3 regions of the Streptomyces marianii genome follow, and region 3 is predicted to be linked to each of the others. Evidence: predicted binding sites of a transcription regulator. Region 3 holds the regulator's gene; each other region holds the start of a gene.

Region 1 (7,520 bases), 2.4 Mb from region 3:
TACACGACGCACAAGGAACCGGAAACCATGGCTGACGAACCCCTCGTACTCGGTATCGAGACGTCCTGCGACGAGACCGGCGTCGGCATCGTCCGCGGGACGACGCTCCTCGCCGACGCCATCGCCTCCAGCGTCGACGAGCACGCGCGCTTCGGCGGGGTCGTGCCCGAGGTCGCCTCCCGCGCCCATCTGGAGGCGATGGTCCCGACGATCGAGCGAGCCCTGAAGGAGGCCGGGGTCACCGCCGGTGACCTCGACGGCATCGCGGTCACCGCCGGCCCGGGACTCGCCGGCGCGCTGCTCGTGGGCGTCTCCGCCGCCAAGGCGTACGCGTACGCCCTGGGCAAGCCGCTCTACGGCGTGAACCACCTCGCCTCGCACATCTGCGTCGACCAGCTGGAGCACGGCCCGCTGCCCGAGCCGACGATGGCCCTGCTGGTCTCCGGCGGGCACTCCTCGCTGCTGCTCGCGCCCGACATCACCGCCGACGTGCGGCCCATGGGGGCGACGATCGACGACGCCGCGGGCGAGGCGTTCGACAAGATCGCCAGGGTGCTGGACCTCGGCTTCCCCGGCGGCCCGGTCATCGACCGGCTCGCGAAGGAGGGCGACCCGGAGGCGATCGCCTTCCCGCGCGGGCTGACCGGTCCCCGCGACCCCGCGTACGACTTCTCCTTCTCCGGGCTGAAGACGGCCGTGGCCCGCTGGATCGAGGCCAAGCGCAATGCGGGCGAGGACGTTCCCGTGCGGGACGTCGCCGCCTCCTTCCAGGAGGCTGTGGTCGACGTGCTGACCCGGAAGGCCGTGCGCGCCTGCAAGGACGAGGGGGTCGACCACCTGATGATCGGCGGCGGGGTCGCCGCGAACTCCCGGCTGCGCGCGATGGCCGAGGAACGCTGCGAGCGCGCCGGGATCCGGTTGCGGGTGCCCCGGCCGAAGCTGTGCACGGACAACGGGGCCATGGTCGCCGCGCTCGGGGCGGAGATGGTCGCCAGGAACCGGCCCGCCTCGGACTGGGAGCTGTCCGCCGACTCGTCGCTGCCGGTGACCGATCCGCACGTGCCGGGTGAGCACCACCACGGCCGTGTGCACGACCACGACCATGTGCACGAGATCAGCAAGGACAACCTGTACTCATGACCGTCGTCACCCTGATGTGGGAGGCCAGGGCGGCCTCCGGGCGGGGCGGGGAACTGCTGGAGTGGGCCCGCGCCCAGACCCTCGGCACGGCCCCGCTGCGCCGGGAGACCTTCCGGGCGCCGGGCGAGCGGGTGCTGGTGCTGACCTGGTGGGAGACGGACGGTCCGGACGACGAGCTGCCCGAACTGCCGGACCCGGACGCCGAGCTGGTCGGCCGGCCGGTGCACCGGTGGCGCTTCCAGTCGCTCGACTTCTCCGGAGCGGACTTCACCGGCGGCTGATCCCTCGTCGGGCCGGCCGCCCGGGGCGGGGTACGGCCGCGCCCGCCTGGCGTCAACTCCCCTCTGCGTGCGCCGGGTCGGGCCGGAAGGCGCCCGCCGGGGCGGGCGATAGCCTCGTACACATGTCCCGACGCACGCCCCTTCCGCCACCGCCGCCCCCGCGGAGATCCGCACCTGGCCCGATCGCGAGGCGATGCTCGCCGATCGTGCCGCGGTGCTCCAGGGGCTGACGGGACGACTGCTCGGCTGGGGCCTGGTGGGGGCGGGTCTGGCCGGCTCCGACCGCTGGGTGGCGGAGGTGGCCGGTGCCGCCAAGGCGGTTCGCACTACCGCTGGGCGGCGCGGCTGACCTCGGCAGTCCCCTCCGCCGCGGCGCCCGGGGCGGCGCACGGCTGACGGCGGGCGCCCCCCGCCGCACCCGACGCCGCGTCAGGCACCCGCCGGAGCCCCGATCAGCACGGTGGGCGCACCGGCCACGCGGGTCAGGAAGACCGTGGCCGCGTTCGGCCCGCTCGGCTTCACCTTGCGGCGCAGCTCCTCGGGTTCGACCGCCGACCCGCGCTTCTTGACGGTGAGCGTGCCGACTTCCCGTTCACGCAGCAGGGCCTTGAGCTTCTTCAGGTTGAAGGGGAGTTCGTCGGTGATCTCGTACGCGGTCGCGTACGGCGTCGGGCGCAGCTCGTCGGCGGTGATGTACGCGATCGTCCCGTCGAGCAGGCCGCCGTCGAGTTCCTCGGCGACCTCCGCGACCAGATGGGCGCGGATGACGGCGCCGTCGGGCTCGTAGAGGTAGCGGCCGGTCCTCCGTACCCGGGGGTCGGGCAGCCCGCGTCCGACGAGTGGGGCACCCGACGGCAGCAGCGTGGCGCGCCGGGTGCCCGGCGCGGTGCCGAACCAGAGCACGGCCTCCTTCACGTCCCCGTGGTCGGAGATCCACTCGGCCTCGGCGTCCTCGGGGATCGCCTCGTGCGGGATGCCCGGGGCGATCTTGAGGGCCGCGAAACGGGCCGTGCGGGCCGTCCCGACGGCCCAGGACAGCGGTGGCGAGTACGCCTCCGGGTCGAAGATCCGGCCGCTGCCGCCCTTCGGTCCGCGCCCTCCTCCCGGCCGCCCGGCGCGGCGGGCGGGGTCGACGAAGACGGCGTCGTGGGAGGAGGTGTCGACCTCGGTGACATCGGCCCGGCGGACCTCGATGAGCGGGGCCAGGCCCAGAGCCTCGGCATTGGCCCGGGCGACGTCGGCGGTGAACGGATCGCGGTCCACGGCGAGTACGGAGATCCCGGCGCGGGCGAGCGCGATCGCGTCGCCGCCGATCCCGCAGCACAGATCCGCGACGCTCCGCACCCCGAGTTCCGCGAACCGGGCGGCTCGGTGGGCGGCGACGGACGCCCGCGTCGACTGCTCCACACCGTTGGGCGTGAAGTACATCCGGTAGGCGTCCTCCACGCCGAACTTGGCCACCGCGCGCTGCCTCAGCCGTGCCTGCGTCAGCGCGGCCGAGACCAGCTCGGCCGGGTGGTCGCGGCGCAGCCGGGTGGCGACGCCCAGCTCCTGTCCCGGGTCGTAGTCGCGCAGGGCGGTGAGCAGGGCCTGCCCTTCGTGGGTGAGCAGGGGGGCGAGCGGGGAGGGTGAGCCGGCGTCGTTCACCCGGCCATTGTCGGCCAGCCGGGGGACGGTCTGCGGCCGGGCGGCGCTGTCGGGCCTTCGCGGGCGCGCGGCGCTGACAGGATGCGACGCCATGCAGCAAGTACGACAAAACGAAAAGAAGCCAGCAATTCGGCGCAGACGTATGTGGATGTGCGTGCTGCTCGTCATGGCCGTCGGCTCGGGCTGTGCCGCCGAGCCCGGACGGGGCGGAGCCGGGGCCACCGGGAAAGCGGGCGCCACTGCTTCAGTCGCCGCTCCCGCGCACGGTCAGGAGCCGGGGTCGCCGGGGCGGGGGGACCGGAAGGGCGAGGACGCGCGCGAGGGCGCCGGGTCCCGGAAGGCGGAGGGCCGCGGGGAGGGCGGGAAGGAGGGCCGGCGAGACGCCCGGAAGGACTTCGGCGAGGAGGGCGGGGAGCGGGGGAAGAAGGACGAGGGCCGGGAGCGGGCGGGAGGGAAGGCGCCCGCCGGACCGGCCGAGGCGCTCGCGTACGCCAAGCGCACGAAGAAGATCCAGGCCGCCCGGGCTGCCGCCGCCCGGCGCTGGGGCCTCCGGCAGGCCCCACTGCCCGCGCCCCCACCGCCCGACGAGAAGCCGAAGATCGCCACGCGCAAGGGCTTCGAGGTCGACCGCCACAAGGGCCTGCCGCCGGTCTTCACCACCGTGCCCACCAAGCAGAAGGTCGTCTTCCTGACGATCGACGACGGCGCGGAGAAGGACCCGGAGCTGCTGCGGATGATGAGTGAGCTGCGGATCCCGTACAGCGCCTTCCTCAGTGACTACGTCGTCAGGGACGACTACGGCTACTTCGAGAAGATGCAGGACCGCGGCGTCTCCCTGCACAACCACACGCTCACGCATCCCTACCTGCCGGGGATGCCGTACGCGAAGCAGAAAACAGAGATCTGCGGGCAGCAGGCCAGGATCGAGAAGCGGTTCGGCAAGCGACCGCGCCTCTTCCGTCCGCCGTACGGCAGCTACAACCGGGACACCCTGCGCGCCGCCAAGTCCTGTGGTGTGAAGGCCGTGCCGCTGTGGGCGGCGGAGGCGTTCCCCGACCACATGGAATGGCGCGAGTTCGACCGGGACCTGCACCCCGGCGACATCATCCTCACGCACTTCCGCGGCAAGGCGGAGTGGAAGGGTGGCATGCCGGACATGATCCGCCATGTGATGAAGGTCGTGACCGCGAAGGGCTATGCCGTGGCGAGGCTGGAGGACTACGTCTGAGGGGCTGAGGAGGTGTCGGGACGCCGGACGGCCCGCGCGAGGGGACGCACGTCGGACGGCCGTCGGAAACCGGCCGAACACGCAGTGGATTGGCACTCCGCTTGACCGAGTGCTAATCCCGGTCATAGTCTCGGCTCTGGCACTCCCCACCGGAGAGTGCCAACACAGCGACGGGCAGGTCCGGCACCCGCGACGACGGATCCACCTGGTCGCCACCTCAGACAGTTGAACCCCGTGAGATCTCCGAAGGGGGAGGTCGGATCGTGACGACCACCAGCTCCAAGGTTGCCATCAAGCCGCTCGAGGACCGCATTGTGGTCCAGCCGCTCGACGCCGAGCAGACCACCGCCTCTGGCCTGGTCATTCCGGACACCGCCAAGGAGAAGCCCCAGGAGGGCGTCGTCCTGGCCGTCGGCCCGGGCCGCTTCGAGAACGGCGAGCGTCTTCCGCTCGACGTCAAGACCGGCGATGTCGTGCTTTACAGCAAGTACGGCGGCACCGAGGTGAAGTACAGCGGCGAGGAGTACCTCGTCCTCTCGGCCCGCGACGTGCTCGCGATCGTCGAGAAGTAGTTCACCGCAGATTTACCCAGAGCCGCGCCCCTGGCCCCCGCTGATGATGAAGCCGGGCGGCAGGGGCGCGGTTCGCTTTGAGAGGACTTGAGAAGCTCCATGGCGAAGATCCTGAAGTTCGACGAGGACGCCCGTCGCGCCCTTGAGCGCGGCGTCAACAAGCTCGCCGACACGGTCAAGGTGACGATCGGCCCCAAGGGCCGCAACGTCGTGATCGACAAGAAGTTCGGTGCCCCCACCATCACCAACGACGGTGTCACGATCGCCCGTGAGGTCGAGATCGAGGACCCGTACGAGAACCTCGGCGCCCAGCTGGTGAAGGAGGTGGCGACCAAGACCAACGACATCGCGGGTGACGGCACCACCACCGCCACCGTGCTCGCCCAGGCCCTGGTTCGCGAGGGTCTGCGCAACGTCGCCGCCGGCGCCTCACCGGCCGCCCTGAAGAAGGGCATCGACGCCGCGGTCAAGGCCGTCTCCGACGAGCTGATCGCCACCGCGCGCCCGATCGAGGAGAAGTCCGACATCGCCGCCGTCGCCGCGCTGTCCGCCCAGGACCAGCAGGTCGGCGAGCTCATCGCCGAGGCGATGGACAAGGTCGGCAAGGACGGCGTCATCACCGTCGAGGAGTCCAACACCTTCGGTCTGGAGCTGGACTTCACCGAGGGCATGGCCTTCGACAAGGGCTACCTGTCGCCGTACATGGTGACCGACCAGGAGCGTATGGAGGCCGTCCTCGACGACCCGTACATCCTGATCAACCAGGGCAAGATCTCCTCCATCCAGGACCTGCTCCCGCTGCTGGAGAAGGTCATCCAGGCCGGCGCCTCCAAGCCGCTGCTGATCATCGCCGAGGACGTCGAGGGCGAGGCCCTGTCCACCCTCGTCGTCAACAAGATCCGCGGCACCTTCAACGCGGTCGCGGTCAAGGCCCCCGGCTTCGGCGACCGCCGCAAGGCGATGCTGCAGGACATGGCCACCCTCACCGGTGCCACCGTCATCTCCGAGGAGGTCGGCCTCAAGCTCGACCAGGCCGGTCTGGACGTGCTGGGCACCGCCCGTCGCATCACCGTCACCAAGGACGACACCACGATCGTCGACGGCGGCGGCAAGAGCGAGGACGTGGCCGGCCGCGTCGCGCAGATCAAGGCCGAGATCGAGGCCACGGACTCCGACTGGGACCGCGAGAAGCTCCAGGAGCGCCTCGCGAAGCTCGCCGGCGGCGTGTGCGTGATCAAGGTCGGCGCCGCCACCGAGGTGGAGCTGAAGGAGAAGAAGCACCGTCTGGAGGACGCCATCTCCGCGACCCGCGCCGCGGTCGAGGAGGGCATCGTCTCCGGTGGTGGCTCCGCTCTGGTCCACGCCGTCAAGGTGCTGGACGGCAACCTCGGCAAGAACGGCGACGAGGCCACCGGTGTCGCCGTCGTGCGCCGTGCCGCCGTCGAGCCGCTGCGCTGGATCGCCGAGAACGCCGGCCTCGAGGGCTACGTCATCACCGCGAAGGTGGCGGAGCTGGACAAGGGCAACGGCTTCAACGCCGCCACCGGCGAATACGGCGACCTCGTGAAGGCCGGCGTCATCGACCCGGTCAAGGTCACCCGCTCGGCCCTCGAGAACGCCGCCTCGATCGCCTCCCTGCTTCTCACCACCGAGACTCTCGTGGTGGAGAAGAAGGAAGAGGAGCCGGCGGACGCGGGCCACGGCCACGGCCACGCCCACTGACCCGCGGCGGTCCCCCGTCCGTCCAGGACGTACGAAGGTCCCCGCTCCCTCCCGGGAGCGGGGACCTTCCCCGTGCCCGGGCCGGGCAGCTTCGGCCGGGCCGAAGCGTCGGCCGGGGTCACGGCCAGGTGGTCACATCTCCAGCGCCCCGAGTTGCCCCATCAGCCCGAGCCGGTCGTACTGCCACCAGCCCTCGCAGATCAGGCCCTCGTGGAGCCGGTGGACGGTCGTGCCGGTCATCGACGCCTGCCTGCCGGTGGGCGCGAGGCCGAGGAACTCGCCCGTGTGCGTGCCCTCCCACGTCCAGCGGGTGCAGACCCGGTCGGCCTCGGCGACCTGGTCCTCGACGGTGAAGGTGAAGTCGAAGGCGTCCCGCCACATCGCGACCTCGCGGCGGAAGGCGTCGACCCCGATCACGTCCGGCGAGTTGGCCGGGTTGTGATCGTGGTAATCCCGGGTGAGCAGTCCGTCGAGGAGGCCGGGGTCACCGGGAAGGGCCTCGGTGAAGAACCGGGCGCACAGACCCTTGTGCAGCTGCTCGTCGCGGATGACCTCCAGGTCGGTGAAGGTCGGCATGCGGTCGCACAGCGCCACCATCTCCTGGAAGATCCGGTCGGTCTCCGGGAGGTTCGAGTTCCGCATCGCGTCCTCGTACGAGGGAAACTCGACGATCTCCACCACGTGGGTCCCGTCGGAGCGGTCCTGGGCGAGGAGGCTGTGGGTGGCGGTGCGCCTGCCCTTGGTCTGTTCGACCCAGGTGTCCAGGAGCTGGTTGAGCTCGTCGACGCGTTCCGTCTTGCAGTCGATCATCTGTACGAATGTCATGGCGTCTCCCGGCGGATCGGGCGCTGCGTCGGATTACTCCAGTCTAGTGAAATACGCGCATTCTGCCTCGATTTGCCCTGTCGGGGAGAGGTCCGGGCGGATAGG
Region 2 (7,520 bases), 1.1 Mb from region 3:
GCCGAGATCGTCGGTGAAGCGCACGTCGGGGAGTTCCCGCTCGCCGTTGTTCGTCGCCCTGATGGTGAACGTGAGGGTGTCCCCGAGGGCGACCCTCTTCGCCGACGCCGTCTTGGTGATCTCCAGATCGGGGGCCGGCGCCGACAGGGCGGCAGCCGCCGGCACGAAGCCCGTCGTGACGGCCGCGGCACCCGCGGCACCCGCGGCGACCGCCAGGGCCCCGAGGAAGCGGGACCGATCGCCTCTGCTGCGCCCGCGGTCCCTCGTCAGGTCCTGGCCGGACACGGCCCGAACAGAACGGAAGACCCGAGCACCCTGTGAACTCGCATTGCCCATGAGTCCGAAATGTAGACAATCATTCCGGCTGGGCCGCGTTACGCCGCGCCCGTGTTTCGCCGCCCCGCCCGGCTCGCGTACTCGGCGATGTCCGCCATCGGCGGACGCTCCTCCGTGTCCACCGCGTGCGTTCGCGGGACGAAACCGCCCTCGCCGCGCTCGAACTGGGTCAGTGCCGGGCGGACCAGGTGCCCACGCGAAAGGCGCAGCTGGGCCGTGCGGTAGATCGCCGCCGCCATCCGGCCCAGCGCCTGCCCGTCCTGGTGGCGGTGCAGCCGTACGCCCACGTCCACCTGCGCCAGCGCGTCCAGGCCCACCGTGTGCAGCGCGTCGACCAGCAGGCCCAGTTCCACCCCGTAGCCGACCGGGAACGGCAGCCGCTCCAGCAGCGAGCGCCGCGCCGCGTACTCCCCGCCGAGCGGCTGGACGAATCCCGCGAGCTGTGGCCAGTGCAGATTGAGCAGGGGCCGGGCCACCAGTTCGGTCACCCTCCCGCCCTGGCCGGGCGCGTCACCGAGCGGCCGGTCGTACATCGCCTTGACGAACTGGACCTCGGGGTCGGTCAGCAGCGGCCCGACGGTCCCCGACACGAAGTCCGCCGAGAACTCCTTCAGGTCGGCGTCCACGAAGCAGACGACGTCGCCGACGGTCGCCAGGAGGGAGCGCCACAGCACCTCGCCCTTGCCGGGCACGGCCGGGACGCGCGGGAGTATCGCGTCCCGGTGCACCACCCGGGCGCCGGCGCGTGCGGCGACCTCGGCGGTGCGGTCCGTCGACCCCGAGTCGACGACGACCAGCTCGTCCACGAGCGGCACCGCGTCGGTCATCAGGTCGCGCCGGATCGCGGTGACGATCTCCCCGACCGTCGCCTCCTCGTTCAGCGCTGGGAGCACCACGCTGACCGTGGTGTCCTGCTTGGCGGACAGCAGCCGGTCCAGTGGGCGGTCCGCCACCGACCAGGACCGCCGGGCCAGCCAGCGCTCCACCTCTTCCAGCACGTGATCTCCATCTCGCGGATCGGACGACCATCTCAAGCGTCCGGGGGTTCGGTTACAGTCTTGAACAACGCGGACCGCCGATGCATGTCGGGGGTCGTCGCGCCGAGACAATCGAATCGAGACAATCGAATACCGCTCATCCAGAGGGGCAGAGGGACACGGCCCGTTGAAGCCCCGGCAACCCTCCAGCCGATCTCGCCGCCCATCGCGGCCGAGGCTCACGGCTAGGGAAGGTGCCAATTCCGTCTCGCGGTGAAACGCACCGCGGGGAAGATGAGGAGAAAGGGCCTCGCCTCCATGGCTGTGCAGACTGTTGCCACCACCGATTCTGCCGACACCGTCGATCTGGGCCCCGCCTCCGGGCTCTCCTGCCGCGAGTGCGGCGAGCGCTTCGCCCTCGGTCCGATCTTCGCCTGCGAAGCCTGTTTCGGGCCGCTCGAAGTCGCGTACGACCTGCCGAGCGGCGACGCCGAGGAACTGCGCAAGCGGATCGAGAGCGGTCCGGAGAACATCTGGCGTTACGCGCCGCTGCTGCCCGTGCCCGCCGACGTGGCGAGCAAGCCGAACCTGAACCCGGGCTTCACCAAGCTCGTCCAGGCCGACAACCTCGCCCGCGAGCTCGGCGTCACCGGCGGACTCTGGGTCAAGGACGACTCCGGCAACCCGACCCACTCCTTCAAGGACCGGGTCGTCGCCCAGGCGATCGAGGCCGCCCGGGCCTTCGGCTTCACGACCCTCTCCTGCTCCTCCACCGGCAACCTGGCCGGTGCCGTCGGCGCCGCGGCCGCGCGCGCCGGCTTCCGCTCCTGCGTGTTCATCCCGCACGACCTGGAGCAGGGCAAGGTCGTCATGGCCGCCGTCTACGGCGGAGAGCTGGTCGGCATCGAGGGCAACTACGACGACGTCAACCGCTTCTGCTCCGAGCTCATCGGCGACCCGGCGGGCGAGGGATGGGGCTTCGTCAACGTCAACCTCCGCCCGTACTACGCCGAGGGCTCCAAGACGCTGGCGTACGAGATCTGCGAGCAGCTCGGCTGGCGGCTGCCGGACCAGATCGTGATCCCGATCGCCTCCGGCTCCCAGCTCACCAAGATCGACAAGGGGCTCCAGGAGCTGATCAAGCTGGGCCTGGTCGAGGACCGGCCCTACAAGATCTTCGGCGCCCAGGCCGAGGGCTGCTCCCCGGTGTCCGTGGCGTTCAAGGCCGGCCACGACGTGGTCAGGCCGCAGAAGCCGGACACCATCGCCAAGTCCCTGGCGATCGGCAACCCGGCGGACGGTCCGTACGTGCTCGACATCTGCCGACGCACCGGCGGTGCCGTGGAGGACGTCACCGACGAGGAGATCGTGGAGGCGATCAAGCTGCTGGCCCGTACCGAGGGCATCTTCACCGAGACCGCGGGCGGTACGACCCTCGGTGTGGCGAAGAAGCTGATCGAGGCCGGAGTGATCGACCCGGCCCTCACCACGGTGGTCGTCAACACGGGTGACGGCCTCAAGACCCTCGACGCGGTGGCCCCGACCACGGGTATGTCCGCAGTCATCCGTCCCAACCTGGACTCCTTCCGAGAGGCTGGCCTCGTATGAGCGTCAACGTCCGCATCCCCACCATCCTCCGCACCTACACGGGCGGTCAGGCCGAGGTCCCGGCCGAGGGCGCCACCCTCGCCGAGGTCATCGCCGACCTGGAGAAGAACCACACGGGTATCGCGGCCCGGGTCCTGGACGACCAGGGAAAGCTGCGCCGCTTCGTGAACGTGTACGTCAACGACGACGACGTGCGTTTCGAGCAGGGCCTGGAGACGGCGACGCCGGACGGTGCCGGGGTGTCGATCATCCCCGCGGTAGCGGGCGGCTGATCGCCACGCAGAGTCAGCAGAAGTGCCCCCTCCGCAAGCTCGGCGGAGGGGGCGTTTCTGCATGGTTGAGCGCGATAGAGTTGGGGAAGCCCCCTCCGCTGCGTGTGCCAGGCGCATATGAGAATGCGGTCGCGCACGACAAGAAGCAGCCAAAGTGTTCGAGCGTGATGCGCAATAAGTGCGCTTTGTCTGGCCCGACTTGCCCGGGAATGCTCACATTTCTGCTAATTCATCCTTTCGGTCCTGCCCGGAATTCTCGTCCGATTGACCTGTTGCAGACGGCAGTTGGACAGATACATTCAGCCGCGGTCGACGCGTTCCGGCGCACATCCATGGGTCATCCGTATGCCCCTCCGGGCACCGGGGGACACCGCTGGGTGAGGTCTGACCCGGGTCCGCGAAGTGCGGTCCTGTGCAAGGGCCAGTAATAGGGGAGTTAGGCATGGCTCAGGGCACCGTCAAGTGGTTCAACGCGGAGAAGGGGTATGGCTTCATCGCGGTCGACGGTGGTGCGGATGTTTTCGTCCACTACAGCGCGATCCAGATGGACGGATACCGCACCCTGGAGGAGGGTCAGCGAGTCGAGTTCGAGATCTCGCAGGGCCAGAAGGGGCCGCAGGCGGACATGGTCCGCGTAGCCGGCTGAGCGCCGACTGACTGCAGCAACGTGACGGAGGGTCCGTGCCAGGGGCGCGGACCCTCCGCCGTGTCCGGGGCCGCCTTCCGTCGAGGTCGTGTCCGGGGCAGGCCCTCCGTCGCGGCCGGACCGCCGGCCGGCGTGCGCGGGTCAGCGGTGGCGGGCCGCGCCGGATCGCTCGCCGGCGTGCGCGGGGTCGCGACCTGCGAGGTGTGCGGTCCGCGCCTGCGCCGGGTCCGGGTCCGGGCCCGGCCGCCGTGTCCTGATGGACGCCCGAGTCGCGGTCGCGCCTTGCACTCGCCGGGTCCGAGTGCTAATCATTGGCGTTAGCACTCTCCGAGTGAGAGTGACAACGAAGGACCGGGTCGGTGAGGCCCGCAGGCCGGGTGGGGCAAGGAACCACAAGGCGTGCAGGCCGTCCGTCGCGGGCACCAGCGCGGTCCGGAGCAATCCACCCCAGTCCGGGAGGACCACTTCACATGGCCAAGATCATCGCGTTCGACGAGGAGGCACGGCGCGGTCTCGAGCGCGGGATGAACCAGCTCGCCGACGCCGTCAAGGTCACCCTTGGCCCCAAGGGCCGGAACGTCGTCCTCGAGAAGAAGTGGGGCGCCCCCACGATCACCAACGACGGTGTCTCCATCGCCAAGGAGATCGAGCTCGAGGACCCGTACGAGAAGATCGGCGCCGAGCTGGTCAAGGAAGTCGCCAAGAAGACGGACGACGTCGCCGGTGACGGTACGACCACCGCGACCGTCCTCGCCCAGGCGCTGGTCCGCGAGGGCCTGCGCAACGTGGCCGCCGGCGCCAACCCGATGGCCCTGAAGCGCGGTATCGAGAAGGCCGTCGAGGCCGTCTCCGGTGCCCTGCTCGACCAGGCCAAGGAGGTCGAGACCAAGGAGCAGATCGCCTCCACCGCCTCCATCTCCGCCGCCGACACCCAGATCGGCGAGCTCATCGCCGAGGCGATGGACAAGGTCGGCAAGGAAGGCGTCATCACCGTCGAGGAGTCCCAGACCTTCGGTCTGGAGCTGGAGCTCACCGAGGGCATGCGCTTCGACAAGGGCTACATCTCGGCCTACTTCGCGACCGACATGGAGCGCATGGAGGCCGGCCTCGAGGACCCGTACATCCTCATCTACAACGGCAAGGTCTCCTCGGTGAAGGACCTCCTCCCGCTGCTGGAGAAGGTCATGCAGTCGGGCAAGCCGCTGCTGATCATCGCCGAGGACGTCGAGGGCGAGGCCCTGTCGACCCTGGTCGTCAACAAGATCCGCGGCACCTTCAAGTCCGTCGCCGTCAAGGCCCCGGGCTTCGGCGACCGCCGCAAGGCCATGCTCGGCGACATCGCCATCCTCACCGGCGGCACGGTCATCTCCGAGGAGGTCGGCCTCAAGCTCGAGAACGCGGGCCTGGACCTGCTGGGCCGCGCCCGCAAGGTCGTCATCACCAAGGACGAGACCACGATCGTCGACGGTGCCGGGGAGAGCGACCAGGTCCAGGGCCGGGTCAACCAGATCCGCGCCGAGATCGAGAACTCCGACTCGGACTACGACCGCGAGAAGCTGCAGGAGCGCCTCGCGAAGCTGGCCGGCGGCGTGGCCGTCATCAAGGCCGGCGCCGCGACCGAGGTCGAGCTCAAGGAGCGCAAGCACCGCATCGAGGACGCCGTCCGCAACGCCAAGGCGGCCGTCGAGGAGGGCATCGTCGCCGGTGGTGGCGTGGCCCTGCTCCAGGCCTCCCAGGTCTTCGAGAAGCTCGAGCTCGACGGTGACGAGGCCACCGGTGCCGCCGCTGTGAAGCTGGCCCTGGAGGCCCCGCTGAAGCAGATCGCCGTCAACGCCGGCCTCGAAGGCGGCGTCGTGGTGGAGAAGGTGCGCAACCTGACCCCGGGCCACGGCCTGAACGCCGCGACCGGCGAGTACGTCGACCTCATCGCCGAGGGCATCATCGACCCGGCCAAGGTGACGCGTTCCGCGCTGCAGAACGCCGCGTCGATCGCCGCGCTGTTCCTCACCACCGAGGCCGTCATCGCCGACAAGCCGGAGAAGGCCGCCGCGGCCGCTCCGGGCGGCATGCCGGGCGGTGACATGGACTTCTGATCGACCCGAAGGTCGATCCACGTCCTGAACCGAGGGCGGCACCCCTTCCGGGGGTGCCGCCCTCGGCCTTTGCGCCCCGGCGCGACTCTGCTGCCCAATTCGGCTGAGCAGCAGAGTCATGCCGGGAAGGCCGCAACGGTCACCGCGTTGTCGCAGGTCATGGTCCGCGTGTCGGAGTTGCCCCGGAACTGGGCAGCAGTGTCCGGCGGGGCGGCCGGCGCGTGCGTACGATCGCGTGCGGGGTGGGGACCCGCTACAGCGGCTCCAGGTGGAGTGTGAACCACGTCGTCTTGCCGTCGTCCGTCGAGCGGACGCCCCAGCTGCCCGCCAGCGTCTCGACGAGGATCAGGCCCCGCCCCGACTCGTCGTCGGCGGCAGCCAGCCGGGGCTGGGGCGGATGGTGGCTGTGGTCGCTCACCTCCACGGTGAGCTCGGTGCTGTTGCGCCGCATCAGCAGGCGCACCGGCCCCTCTCCGTGCTGGATCGCGTTGGTGACCACCTCGGACACCAGCAGCTGTGCGTCGTCGGAGACCTGGGCGCAGCCCCAGTCGACCAGGGACTTGGCGAGGAACGCCCGGGCCTGCGACACCGACGACGGGGCCGCCGGGAGTTCCGTCGCCGCCGTGGCGAGCGGAGCCGCCGGCAACTGGGCCAGGAGCAGCGTCACGTCGTCGTGGTGGTGCTCGGTGGCGGGCAGCACCGACGCCAGCACCCGGTCCACCACCGTCTCCAGGTCGGGCGCCGAGGCGAACGCCAGCTCGAGCGCGTCGATGAGCGCGTCGAGCTGCTCCTCGATGTCTCCCGCCGGTGTCTCTATCAGACCGTCGGTGAAGAGGATCAGACTCGACCCGGGAGCGACCGCCACCGTCGACTGCTGGTGCAGATGGTCCCCCACGCCCAGGGGCACGCTGACCGGCGCGTCCAGGGACCGTACGCCCCCGCCCGGCTCCGCGACGAGAGCCGGCAGATGCCCGGCCGAGCAGACGGTCACCTCACCCGCGTCCGGCGCCACGATCAGGTAGCAGCAGGTCACCAGCTGGTCGGGCCCGTCGAGCTCGGCGACGATCGCGTCGAGCGAGTGCATCAACTGCCGCGGCTGCATGCCCGTCTTGGCGAGGGCGTGGGCCGCGGACCGCAGTTGCCCCATGATGGCGGCCGCCTCCAGGCCGCGCCCCATGACGTCACCGATGAGGATGCCGACCCGTCCGGCACCGAGTGGCACGAGGTCGAACCAGTCGCCGCCGACGCCCGCGCCCTGGGTGGCGGGCAGATAGCGGCTCGCGGTGTCCAGGCCGCGCACAGCCGGTGGCGTGCCCATCAGACTGCGCTGCAGGGTCAGCGCGACGTGCCGCTGCTGCTCGTACAGGGCCTGGAACCGTTCTTCGGCGGCTTTTCGTTCGCTGACGTCGCGTACGGCGGCGGAGACGAGGAGTCCGTCGGTGGTTTCGAGGGGGCTGAGGCTGATTTCGACGGGGAATTCGGTGCCGTCCTTGCGGAGGCCGTGGAGTTCGAGTCCGGCGCCCATGGGGCGGACCTGGCGGTTGTGGGTGTATCCGTTGCGGTGTGCGGCGTGGTGGTTGCGGAAGCG
Region 3 (7,520 bases):
CACCGGGCGTCCCCGACGAGGCCCTCGCGCTGCTGGAGGACTTCGCCCGCCGCGTCGGCCTCGCGATCGGCGCGGCCCGCCAGTACACCCGGCAGGCCACGATCAGCCGGGTCCTGCAGCGCGGCCTCCTGCCCGCCCAGGTCGCCCGCATCCCCGGCGTCGACAGCTCCCTGGTCTACGAGCCGAGCGACGAGGGGCTGGCCGGGGGCGACTTCTACGACATCTTCCCGGCGGGCAGCGGCGGGCGCTGGTGCTTCATGCTCGGCGACGTCCAGGGCAGCGGGCCGGAGGCCGCCGTCGTGACCGGCCTCGCCCGGCCGTGGCTGCGGCTGCTCGCCCGTGAGGGCTACCAGGTCGCCGGCGTCCTCGACCGGCTGAACGGCCTACTCCTCGACGACGCGCTGGAGGCGGCCGAGGCGGCGGCGCTGACGGCGGCCGGGCCGGCCGCGGCCGGCCCGGCGGGCGCCGGCTCCGGGAGCGGCCACGAGGGCCCCCGGTCCCGGTTCCTGTCGCTGCTCTACGGCGAGCTGACACCGTTGCCGGAGGGCGGGGTCCGCTGCGCCCTCGCCTGCGCCGGCCACCCTCTTCCCCTGCTGCTGCGCCCCGACGGCACCGTCCGTCCCGCGGCCGCGTCGCAGCTCCTCCTCGGCGTGGTCGAGGACGTCGCGTACGAGAGCCAGACCTTCGAGCTCATGCCCGGCGACACTCTGCTGTGCGTCACCGACGGGGTCACGGAACGGCGGTCCGGACGGCGGATGTTCGACGACTCGGACGGGCTCGCCCAGGCGCTCGCCGGCTGCACCGGTCTCACCGCCGAGGAAGTGGCGGACCGGATACGCCGGGCGGTGCACACGTTCGCGGAGGCCCCGCCCGACGACGACCTCGCGCTGCTGGTGCTCCAGGCCCGCCGATCCCCGGGCCGCTGATTTCCGGGTTCCCGATCCTCGGGCCGCTGATTTCCGGGTTCCTGATCCCTGGGCCCCTGATCCCTGGGCCCCTGATCCTCGGGCCCCTGATCCTCGGGCCCCTGATCCTCGGGCCTCTGATCCCCGGGCCGCCGGTCTCCCGTGCTGCCGCCCCCGGGCCGCCGGGCTCCCGGCCGCGGGCCGGCCGGGCATCGTCGGCCGCGGCCGGGACACCGCGCGCGTACCGGACAATGGGACGCATGCCTTCCGCACTGCCTGATGGTGAGCCCATGCCCGTCGACGGGGCGCTGCCCCCGCACGCCCTGGAGGGCGCGGCCGGCCGGCCGCTCGGGTTCTATCTGCACGTCCCGTACTGCGCCACGCGCTGCGGCTACTGCGACTTCAACACGTACACGGCGAGCGAGCTGCGCGGCACCGGTGGTGTCCTGGCCTCGCGCGACAACTACGCGGACACGCTCGTCGAGGAGATCAGGCTCGCCCGCAAGGTCCTCGGCGACGACCCGAGGCAGGTCAGGACCGTGTTCGTGGGCGGCGGGACCCCCACGCTGCTGCCCGCCGCCGGCCTCGTCCGGATGCTGGGCGCCGTCCGCGAGGAGTTCGGCCTCGCCGACGACGCGGAGATCACCACGGAGGCCAACCCGGAGTCCGTCGACCCGGCCTACCTGGCGGAGCTGCGGGCCGGGGGCTTCAACCGGGTGTCCTTCGGCATGCAGAGCGCCCGGCGCCACGTGCTGAAGGTGCTCGACCGCACCCACACGCCCGGCCGGCCCGAGGCCTGTGTCGCGGAGGCCCGGGAGGCGGGCTTCGAGCACGTGAACCTCGACCTCATCTACGGCACGCCCGGTGAGAGCGACGACGACTGGCGCGCCTCGCTCGACGCCGCCATCGGCGCAGGCCCCGACCATGTGAGCGGGTACGCCCTGATCGTGGAGGAGGGCACCCAGCTGGCCCGCCGGATCCGGCGGGGGGAGGTGCCGATGACGGACGACGACGTCCACGCCGACCGCTATCTGATCGCCGACGAGGTCCTGGCCGGCGCCGGGTACGAGTGGTACGAGGTCTCCAACTGGGCCCGCTCGGAGGCCGGCCGCTGTCTGCACAACGAGTTGTACTGGCGCGGCGCCGACTGGTGGGGCGCGGGCCCGGGCGCCCACAGCCACGTCGGCGGGGTGCGGTGGTGGAACGTCAAGCACCCCGGCGCGTACGCGGCGGCGCTGGCGGAGGGGCGCTCGCCCGGCGCCGCGCGCGAGGTCCTGCCGGACGAGGACCGGCGGGTGGAGCGGGTGCTCCTCGAACTGCGGCTGCGCGAGGGCTGCCCGCTGGACCTGCTCCGGCCGCCGGGCCTGGCGGCCTCCCGCCGGGCCCTGGAGGACGGGCTGCTGGAGCCCGGGCCCTACGAGGCGGGCCGGGCGGTGCTCACGCTGCGCGGCCGGCTCCTGGCGGACGCGGTGGTCCGGGACCTGGTGGACTGACGGGCCCGGCGTACATCCCGGCCTTGGCCTGTTTCCCGGCTCCAGCCTGGGGTTGCGGCGTACATCCCGGCCTTGGCCTGTTTCCCGGCTCCAGCCTGGGGTTGCGGCGTACATCCCGGCCTTGGCCTGTTTCCCGGCTCCAGCCTGGGGTTGCGGCGTACATCCCGGCCTCGGCCTGTTTCCCGGCTCCAGCCCCGGCGTACAGTCCCCGCCCCGCCCCGCCCCGACCCCGTGCCGGGCCCGGGCGTACAGTCCCGGCCCCGGCCCCGGCGTACGCCCCGGCCTCGGCCCCCGGCGTACCTACCGGCTCCGTGCCGCGCCCCTCAGGCGGTGACGAAGTCGATCAATTCCTCGACCCGCCCCAGCAGCGCCGGTTCCAGGTCCTTGTAGCTGTTCACCCGGGACAGGACGTGCTGCCAGGCCGCTCCCGTGTTCGGCGGCCAGCCGAGCGCCCGGCAGACACCCGTCTTCCAGTCCTGCCCCCGCGGCACCGACGGCCAGGCGGGGATGCCCAGCGACGACGGTTTCACCGCCTCCCACACGTCGATGTACGGGTGGCCGACCACCAGGACGTGCGGGTCCGTCACCGACTCCGCGATGCGGGACTCCTTGGAACCCGGCACCAGATGGTCCACGAGCACGCCCAGCCTGGCGTCGGCGGCCGGGGCGAACTCGGCGACGACGGCGGGCAGGTCGTCGACGCCCTCCAGGTACTCGACGACCACGCCCTCGATGCGCAGGTCGTCGCCCCAGACCTTCTCCACCAGCTCCGCGTCGTGACGGCCCTCCACGTAGATGCGGCCGGCACGGGCGACCCGGGCGCGGGCGCCGGGCACCGCGACCGAACCGGAGGCCGTGCGGGTGGGCCGCGCGGGCGCGCCGGACGAGGGCCGCACGAGGGTGACCACCCTGCCCTCCAGCAGGAAGCCCCGCGGCTCCATCGGGAACACCCGGTGCTTGCCGAAGCGGTCCTCCAGCGTCACCGTCCCCGCCTCGCACCGGATCACCGCACCGCAGAAACCCGTGGAGACCTCCTCGACCACCAGGTCGGGATCGGCGGGGACCTCCGGCACGGGAGCGGACCGCTTCCACGGGGGCGTCAGATCGGGACTGTAGCTGCGCATCCGCCAGACGCTACGACACCCCGAACCGCTACGACACCCCGAACCGCCGGGCCAGCTCATCGCGTTGGGCGCGTACGAACGCGGCGTCCACCGCCGCCCCGTGCCCCGGGACGTACACCGCGTCCTCCCCGCCCAGCGCCAGCAGCCGGTCCAGCGCCGCCGGCCAGCGGGACGGAATGGCGTCCGGTCCGGCCTGCGGGTCGCCCGACTCCTCCACCAGGTCGCCGCAGAAGACGACCTCGCGGTCGCCGGGCACCAGCAGCACCAGGTCGTGACGGCTGTGGCCCGGTCCGACGTTCGCCAGCATCACCTGGCGGCCGCCGAGGTCGAGCGTCCACTCGCCGGAGACGACGTGCCGAGGGACGACCAGGGCGTCGGTGGCCCGTGCCGCGTCGTCCGGCGGCATCCCGTGGCGGATCGCGTCGTCGCGCAGCACGGCCCGGTCCCGGGCCAGGAGGCTGTCGACGCCGACCGCGCCGTACACCTCGGCCCCGGGGAACGCGGCCGTGCCGAGCACGTGGTCGAAGTGAGGGTGGCTGAGCGCGATATGCGTCACACGCCGGCCGCCGAGGAGGGACTCGGCCTGGGTCCGGATCTCCGCCCCCTCGCGGAGCGTCGAGCCCGTGTCGTACAGGAGCGCCGCACTCCCGCCGGCCACCAGGCCCACCGTCGCGTCCCAGCCGGGCAGGCGCCGCCGCCCGACGCCGCCGGCGAGCCGTTCCCAGCCGAAGTCTTCCCAACGGACGTCCATACGGCGACGCTATCCCGGAGCGACCAGCGGCGTCATGGCTCGTCGCGACGGGGTAGGGTGTCCGGCCGCCCTTGCTAGGGACGTACCTCCCGGCCGTACACTGGGCCCGGGAAAACTGGCACTCAGCGACGCCGAGTGCCAGGCCAGGGCCGAAGGACCGCCGAGGAACCACAGCTGGAGGTGTGCGCCATGCTCAGCGAACGCAGACTCGAGGTGCTGCGCGCCATCGTCCAGGACTACGTGGGCACCGAGGAGCCCGTGGGCTCCAAGGCCCTCACCGAGCGGCACAGGCTCGGGGTCTCGCCGGCGACCGTGCGCAACGACATGGCGGTGCTGGAGGAGGAGGGCTTCATCGCCCAGCCCCACACCAGCGCCGGCCGCATCCCCACGGACAAGGGCTACCGCCTGTTCGTGGACAGGCTCGCGGGCGTCAAGCCGCTGTCGTCCCCGGAGCGCCGGGCGATCCAGAACTTCCTCGAGGGCGCGGTCGACCTCGACGACGTCGTCGCCCGCACGGTGCGGCTGCTGGCGCAGCTGACCCGGCAGGTCGCCGTCGTCCAGTACCCGTCGCTCACCCGCTCCACGGTGCGGCACGTGGAGCTGCTGGCGCTCGCCCCGGCCCGGCTGATGCTGGTGCTGATCACGGACACGGGGCGGGTCGAGCAGCGGCACGTCGACTGCCCCGCGCCGTTCTCCGACACGTCGCTGGCCGACCTGCGGGCCCGGCTCAACAGCCGCGTCGTCGGACGGCGGTTCACCGATGTGCCGCAACTGGTGCAGGACCTTCCGGAGTCCTTCGACCTGGAGGACCGCGCCACGGTCTCCACCGTGCTCTCGACCCTCCTCGAGACACTGGTCGAGGACACAGAGGAACGGCTGATGATCGGCGGCACCGCCAATCTGACGCGCTTCGCGCACGACTTCCCCCTCACCATCCGGCCCGTGCTGGAGGCGCTGGAGGAGCAGGTCGTGCTGCTGAAGCTGCTCGGTGAGGCCAAGGACTCGGGCATGACCGTACGGATCGGGCACGAGAACCTCCATGAGGGACTCACTTCCACATCCGTCGTCGCGGTCGGCTACGGTTCGGGCGACGAGGCAGTCGCCAAACTCGGCGTGGTCGGACCGACCCGCATGGACTACCCCGGAACGATGGGAGCGGTACGCGCAGTGGCACGTTACGTCGGACAGATCCTGGCGGAGTCGTAAGTGGCCACGGACTACTACGCCGTACTGGGCGTACGCCGCGACGCATCGCAGGACGAGATCAAGAAGGCATTCCGGCGGCTCGCGCGGGAACTCCACCCGGACGTGAACCCGGACCCGAAGACGCAGGAGCGCTTCAAGGAGATCAACGCCGCCTACGAGGTGCTGTCGGACCCGCAGAAGAAGCAGGTCTACGACCTCGGCGGCGACCCGCTGTCCGGCGCCGCCGGCGGCGGCGCGGGCGGCTTCGGCGCCGGTGGCTTCGGCGCCGGTGGCTTCGGCAACTTCTCCGACATCATGGACGCGTTCTTCGGGACCGCCTCCCAGCGCGGACCGCGGTCGCGGACACGGCGCGGCCAGGACGCCATGATCCGGCTGGAGGTCGAACTCAACGAGGCGGCGTTCGGCACCACGAAGGACATCCAGGTCGACACCGCCGTCGTCTGCACGACCTGCTCGGGCGAGGGCGCCGCACCCGGTACGTCGGCGCAGACGTGCGACATGTGCCGTGGCCGTGGTGAGGTGTCGCAGGTCACCCGGTCCTTCCTGGGCCAGGTCATGACCTCGCGGCCGTGCCCCCAGTGCCAGGGCTTCGGGACCGTCGTGCCGACCCCGTGTCCGGAGTGCGCCGGTGACGGCCGGGTCCGGTCGCGCCGCACCCTGACGGTGAAGATCCCGGCCGGCGTCGACAACGGAACCCGCATCCAGCTCGCCGGAGAGGGCGAGGTCGGCCCCGGCGGCGGCCCCGCCGGCGATCTGTACGTCGAGATCCACGAACTGCCGCACCCGGTCTTCCAGCGCCGCGGTGACGATCTGCACTGCACGGTGACCATTCCCATGACCGCGGGCGCGCTCGGCACGAAGGTGCCGCTGGAGACGCTCGACGGCATGGAGGAGGTCGACATCCGCCCGGGCACCCAGTCCGGCCAGTCGATCCCGCTGCACGGCCGCGGTGTCACCCATCTGCGCGGCGGCGGACGCGGCGACCTGATCGTCCACGTCGAGGTGCAGACCCCCTCGAAGCTCGACCCGGAGCAGGAGCACCTGCTGCGGGAGCTGGCGAAGCTGCGCGGCGAGGAGCGGCCGACGGGCCAGTTCCAGCCGGGGCAGCAGGGGCTGTTCTCCCGCCTCAAGGACGCGTTCAACGGCAGGTGAGTCGGGCGCGTCCCGCGCACCGGCCCCCGGCGGGGCAGCGTCCCGCCCGGGGTTCCGGCTGGTGTCGGGACCGTCCGCACCCGGCCCGTCGGGCCGGGCCCCGCCCCGGGTGCGGAAGGTCCCGCGGTCCGCCGCGGGTGCTCGTGGGAGAACCCGCGGAAGGGGCGGAGGCCGGGATTCGGACGTGGCGGCCGGACGTGGCACCATGCGGGGCATGTCCTCCGCGCTGACCGATCTCTGCCGCTACCCGATCGTGCAGGCCCCCATGGCGGGTGGCGCCTCCTGTCCGGAACTCGCCGCCGCCGTGTCCGAGGCCGGAGGGCTCGGGTTCCTCGCCGCCGGGTACAAGACCGCGGACGGGATGTACCAGGAGATCAAACAGCTTCGCGGTCTCACCGCGCGGCCGTTCGGTGTGAACCTCTTCATGCCGCAGCCCGCCCACGCCGACGCGGCGGCCGTCGACGTCTACCGGCAACAGCTCGCCGGAGAGGCCGACTGGTACGAGACACCGCTCGGGGACCCCGACTCGGGCCGGGACGACGGCTACGAGGCCAAGCTGGCCATCCTGCGGGACGACCCCGTACCGCTGGTGTCGTTCACCTTCGGCTGTCCCACCCCCGCCGCCGTCGCCCGGCTGAAGCGGGCCGGCACGCTCACGGTCGTCACCGTCACCACGCCCGAGGAGGCGCTGGCGGCCCAGAACGCGGGTGCCGACGCCATCTGCGTCCAGGGCATCGAGGCCGGCGGCCACCAGGGCACGCACCGCGACGACCCCGCCAACGACTGCGGCGGCATCGGACTCCTCGCGCTCATCGGGCAGATCCGCGAAGCCGTACCGCTGCCGGTCATCGCTGCCGGGGGCATCATGCGCGGCAGCCAGATCGCCGCG

The links. The regulator HrcA, encoded in region 3, represses chaperone genes, less so after heat shock. The targets are predictions, from matches to a motif close to TTNGCACTCNGNNNNNCNGAGTGCNAA.
Region 1: groES (co-chaperone GroES) is a predicted target of HrcA. The motif match lies at 4,386-4,412, and genes of this name have one in related genera.
Region 2: groL (chaperonin GroEL) is a predicted target of HrcA. The motif match lies at 4,157-4,183, and genes of this name have one in related genera.

The regions. Positions count from the first base shown of each region.
Region 1 covers NZ_VAWE01000001.1:3,335,050-3,342,569, reverse strand. Annotated here, with positions in the region: gene rimI (ribosomal protein S18-alanine N-acetyltransferase) at 1-35, shown strand, start outside; gene tsaD (tRNA (adenosine(37)-N6)-threonylcarbamoyltransferase complex transferase subunit TsaD) at 28-1,140, shown strand; gene FEF34_RS14855 (hypothetical protein) at 1,137-1,421, shown strand; gene FEF34_RS41245 (hypothetical protein) at 1,615-1,770, shown strand; gene FEF34_RS14850 (THUMP-like domain-containing protein) at 1,851-3,161, opposite strand; gene FEF34_RS14845 (polysaccharide deacetylase family protein) at 3,217-4,296, shown strand; gene groES (co-chaperone GroES) at 4,560-4,868, shown strand; gene groL (chaperonin GroEL) at 4,968-6,590, shown strand; gene FEF34_RS14830 (ester cyclase) at 6,723-7,415, opposite strand; gene FEF34_RS14825 (Rossmann-fold NAD(P)-binding domain-containing protein) at 7,459-7,520, opposite strand, start outside.
Region 2 covers NZ_VAWE01000001.1:4,664,192-4,671,711, forward strand. Annotated here, with positions in the region: gene FEF34_RS21065 (DUF7927 domain-containing protein) at 1-285, opposite strand, end outside; gene FEF34_RS21070 (glucosyl-3-phosphoglycerate synthase) at 375-1,334, opposite strand; SAM riboswitch class I at 1,468-1,614, shown strand; gene thrC (threonine synthase) at 1,632-2,921, shown strand; gene FEF34_RS21080 (MoaD/ThiS family protein) at 2,918-3,193, shown strand; gene FEF34_RS21085 (cold-shock protein) at 3,636-3,839, shown strand; gene groL (chaperonin GroEL) at 4,310-5,932, shown strand; gene FEF34_RS21095 (PAS domain S-box protein) at 6,186-7,520, opposite strand, start outside.
Region 3 covers NZ_VAWE01000001.1:5,721,383-5,728,902, forward strand. Annotated here, with positions in the region: gene FEF34_RS25905 (SpoIIE family protein phosphatase) at 1-926, shown strand, start outside; gene hemW (radical SAM family heme chaperone HemW) at 1,166-2,398, shown strand; gene FEF34_RS25915 (DUF3097 domain-containing protein) at 2,722-3,522, opposite strand; gene FEF34_RS25920 (MBL fold metallo-hydrolase) at 3,551-4,273, opposite strand; gene hrcA (heat-inducible transcriptional repressor HrcA) at 4,463-5,479, shown strand; gene dnaJ (molecular chaperone DnaJ) at 5,480-6,631, shown strand; gene FEF34_RS25935 (nitronate monooxygenase) at 6,846-7,520, shown strand, end outside.